2 regions of the Albibacterium sp. genome follow, and region 2 is predicted to be linked to the other one. Evidence: riboswitches for the same ligand, from Rfam matches in the RefSeq annotation. Region 2 holds a riboswitch; the other holds the start of a gene.
The links. A riboswitch is a leader RNA that binds a small molecule or an ion and turns the genes downstream of it on or off. The one in region 2 is predicted to bind S-adenosylmethionine.

Region 1 (2,211 bases), on a different contig from region 2:
GAAATCAATCGCAAATATCCACTTGGATTTATCGCATTGCTATTAATACCTGTTTGTCTTATTTACGGGTAGAAAAACGAAAGGCAACTGATGAGATTAGTGATTTCATATTAGAAAACACAGCAGAGCCCATATCGGAGAAAGAAGAACAGGTAGCATTACTATATAAGTGCATATCTCAATTAGAAGAAAACGAACGGATTATTATCACATTGGTTTTGGACGAAGTGCCCTACCCCGAAATAGCAGAAATATCTGGAATTTCAGAAGGAAACCTGCGTGTGAAAATTCACCGGATCAAACATAAGTTAACAGATATTTATAATCGGTATGAAAGACTTTGAGGCGATAAAACGACTGTGGCAAATACAACCCACCGAGCCAGTTAGTATCGAGGATGTATTTACAAAAATAAACGAGGAAAAACGAGGTTATGCCCGGAAGCTATTAAAACAAACGATAATAGTGGCTATAGCTTTGTTTCTTATATTTATGGTTTGGCTAACAGCTACTTTTATTACATGGACATCGCATTTAGCTGTCCTTATTGTTATGGGTTGTTTGATTTACTACTTCTCTATTCAGTTAGAGGATTATCTGAAGATAAATAAAACCGCATTTATCTTTAAAAAGCCTGATGAGTATATTGCTTACCTAAAAGACTATAAGAAATCGAGATTTAAATTAAACACTCAATCCTATCAAGTGTATATCACCTTCATTAGTATTGCGCTTGTTCTATTTGCATTCGAAATGTATTACGTTCTACCACTTTCATTATTATTGTTGTATTTAGCAATAAGCATAATCTGGATTTTACTGTGTCAATTTGTTTTCATGAAGCAGTTTAATAAAAAGGAAGAACAGCGACTGCAAGAAATCATTAACGATCTGGAAAGGTTAAGCCAGCAATTCTTGTAATAAGTCTGTAATATCTATGTAAGAAATGGTTTTTTACATAAACTCTTTTGCAAATACAAGAATGGATTGTATATTTGCGAAGTACATTCAAAAGATGTATTGATCATCACTCTTCAAGAGTCTTGATTTATAAAGAAGTGGCGAGAGACTGGCTCGATGAACCACTGGCAACCATCCGAAAAGAAAAGGTGCCAATTCCTGTCCCAAATTAATGGGAGTATATAAATTTTAAAGACATGCAAACACAAAACAACATCTACCAAACCGATCTTAGCATACAAGCTAAGTCTACATCGCTTTTAGCTTTCGTTATTCCTCGAATGCCTCAGATGTGCATATGCTCTGATGGCTGTTGTTGCTGTTAAGCCATCCCCAAGCAAATTCAAAAGGAAAGTTCTATACTAAAGATTTTTAGTAGGGATACCTTATAAAAAAACAAGCAATTTATTATTATTCATCTTTTAACTTATTATAAATTATTCAATCATTATGGCTACAGAATCATTAAAATTTGAGACTCTACAAGTTCATGCGGGACAAGTTCCTGACCCTACTACCGGATCAAGAGCTGTACCTATCTACCAAACAACTTCTTTCGTTTTCAATAGTGCAGAACATGGAGCTAATCTTTTTGCCCTAAAAGAATTCGGTAATATATATACCCGGATCATGAATCCGACTACAGATGTTTTTGAAAAGCGCGTTGCTGCTTTAGAAGGTGGTGTTGCTGCTTTAGCTGTTTCTTCAGGTATGGCTGCACAACTTATTGCATTAACCAATATCCTAGAAAGTGGAGATAACTTTGTGAGCAGTCCTAATTTATATGGTGGGTCGCACAATCAGTTCAGAGTAACTTTTAAAAGATTCGGCATTGAAGCTCGTTTTGCTAAAAATGATTCTCCTGAAAGCATTGAAGAAAAGATTAACGATAAAACAAAGGCTATTTTTTTAGAAACTATTGGTAATCCTAGTTTTAGTATTCCTGATTTTGAAGCAATTGCTGCTATTGCCAAAAAATATGATCTACCACTAATTGTTGATAATACTTTCGGAGCTGGCGGTTACTTATTCAGACCTTTAGAACATGGAGCAAACATCGTTTTACATGCAGCAACTAAATGGATTGGCGGACAAGGAAACAGCATTGGCGGTGTTATTGTAGATGGTGGAAATTACAATTGGGGAAATGGTAAGTTTAAACAATTCTCTGAACCATCTGAAGGTTATCATGGCTTGGTTTTCAGCGATGTATTTGGTGTAGATAGCAGTTTAGGCAATATTCAATTTATT
Region 2 (2,211 bases):
ATACTCGATACCGTTGTGTACCATTTTAACGAAATGTCCGGCACCACCGCTACCTACCCAATCACAACAAGGAGTACCATCAGCCACTTTTGCAGCGATGCCTTGAAAAATAGGCTTTACAGCAGGCCAAGCTGCTTCAGAACCGCCCGGCATAATGGATGGTCCTAATAAAGCTCCTTCTTCACCACCTGAAACACCTGTACCGATATATAGTAAACCTTTGCTTTCTAAATATTTAGTACGACGTTCAGTATCCGGGAAATGAGAATTACCTCCATCAATGATAATATCACCAGGCTCTAAGTGAGGAATTAACAGTTCAATAAAATCATCTACCGGTTGGCCGGCCTTCACCATTAACATCACCTTACGAGGTCGTTTCAATGATTTGATCAGATCTTCGATGGATGTGGCACCATAAATATTTTTACCTTTTGCACGCCCATTTACAAAGCGCTCTACCTTATCTACCGTACGATTATATGCCGTTACATGAAAGCCTTTACTCTCCATATTGAGAATAAGATTTTCTCCCATCACGGCAATCCCAATGACACCAATGTCAGATTTTTCTTGCATATCAGTTATTTATTTTATTTTTCCAATCTCCAAAGTTATACTTTAGACGCGAAAAACAAACAGAAAAGTGAGTAAGTTTATTAGCGGACCTTCTTATCTTAAATTTAATCTCCCTTAATTTGGTAGAGATTGTAAAATTATTTGCATCTTTGCAGTGCTTATAGAGAAAGACGGAGGGATTAGACCCTACGAAGTCTTGGCAACCTGTACTTACAAGGTGCTACATTCTACCTGAACGAGAAATCAAACCAGGAAAGATAAGCTGCAGTTTCATTACCTCCTGCTCCTCTATATTTAAGCATTAATTTAATTTTTCCAACGTACTTGATTACGGTGGTTATTTATCAATGATATGGATATTAGAGAAGAGTTACAAAAGCGTATTTTGATTATTGATGGAGCCATGGGAACGATGATTCAACCCTATAAGCTTGATGAAACGTCTTTCCGTGGTGAACGATTCGCCCATCACCCTTGCGATGTTCAAGGGAATAATGATTTATTAAACCTGACACAGCCCCAAATAATATTAGATATTCATCGTGAATATTTAGAAGCAGGGGCAGATATCATTGAGACGAACACTTTCAGTTCGCAGAAGATCTCAATGGCAGACTATAAAATGGAATCTCTGGTCTATGAACTCAACTTAGAAGGTGCTAAGTTGGCAAAGAAAGCAGCAGATGAATCTACACAAAGCAATCCTGACAAACCTCGTTTTGTGGCAGGTGCTATCGGTCCGACAAACCGTACAGCATCTTTGTCGCCGGATGTTAACGATCCGGGTTTTCGGGCAGTCACCTTTATGGACCTGGTAGAAGCATATTATGAGCAAGTTCGCGGCTTAGTAGATGGTGGAGTAGATTTGCTTTTAATAGAGACCATTTTTGATACTCTCAATGCGAAAGCGGCAATATTTGCCATAAAAAAATATCAGCAAGAACTTTATGATAGTGGAAAGCTAGCTACAGACAAACAGCTGGAAATTATGATTTCCGGAACCATTACCGATGCGAGTGGAAGAACACTCTCTGGCCAAACGGTTGAGGCTTTTCTTAATTCTGTAAGTCATGCAAATGCTCTAAGCATTGGCTTAAACTGTGCCTTAGGTGCTAAAGAGATGCGCCCGCATATTGCTGAACTTTCTGAGAAAGCACCTTGCTATGTTTCAGCCTATCCAAATGCTGGTTTACCCAATGAATTTGGCGCATACGATGAGGATGCCCATGAAACTTCGCATCTATTAGAAGACTTTATTAAAAACGGTTTTGTAAATATTGTAGGGGGTTGTTGTGGTACAACACCGGAACACATTGCTCATATTGCTGAAAAAGCAGCAGGTGTAGTACCAAGAAAACCTGCTGAACCTAAACCTTATTTGCGTTTAAGTGGATTAGAGCCTATAACACTCCAACCTGGCAGCCTTTTCGTAAATATCGGGGAACGAACCAACGTTACTGGCTCTCCGAAGTTTTCTAAACTCATATTGAACGGCGACTTTGAAGCTGCCCTAGCTATAGCCAGACAACAGGTTGAGGGTGGAGCACAGGTAATCGACGTAAACATGGATGAAGGGATGTTGGATTCGGAAGCAGCCATGGTTAAGTTTTTAAACCTAATTGCCTCTGAGCC

Region 1: another riboswitch for S-adenosylmethionine. It lies ahead of VL047_RS07215 (O-acetylhomoserine aminocarboxypropyltransferase/cysteine synthase); the one in region 2 lies ahead of metH (methionine synthase).

What each region holds. Positions count from the first base shown of each region.
Region 1 is NZ_DATJCH010000012.1:728,620-730,830, forward strand. Features, by position in the region: gene VL047_RS07205 (RNA polymerase sigma factor) at 1-344, shown strand, start outside; gene VL047_RS07210 (hypothetical protein) at 331-921, shown strand; SAM riboswitch class I at 1,046-1,149, shown strand; gene VL047_RS07215 (O-acetylhomoserine aminocarboxypropyltransferase/cysteine synthase) at 1,411-2,211, shown strand, end outside.
Region 2 is NZ_DATJCH010000026.1:13,866-16,076, forward strand. Features, by position in the region: gene gnd (decarboxylating NADP(+)-dependent phosphogluconate dehydrogenase) at 1-579, opposite strand, end outside; SAM riboswitch class I at 735-843, shown strand; gene metH (methionine synthase) at 932-2,211, shown strand, end outside.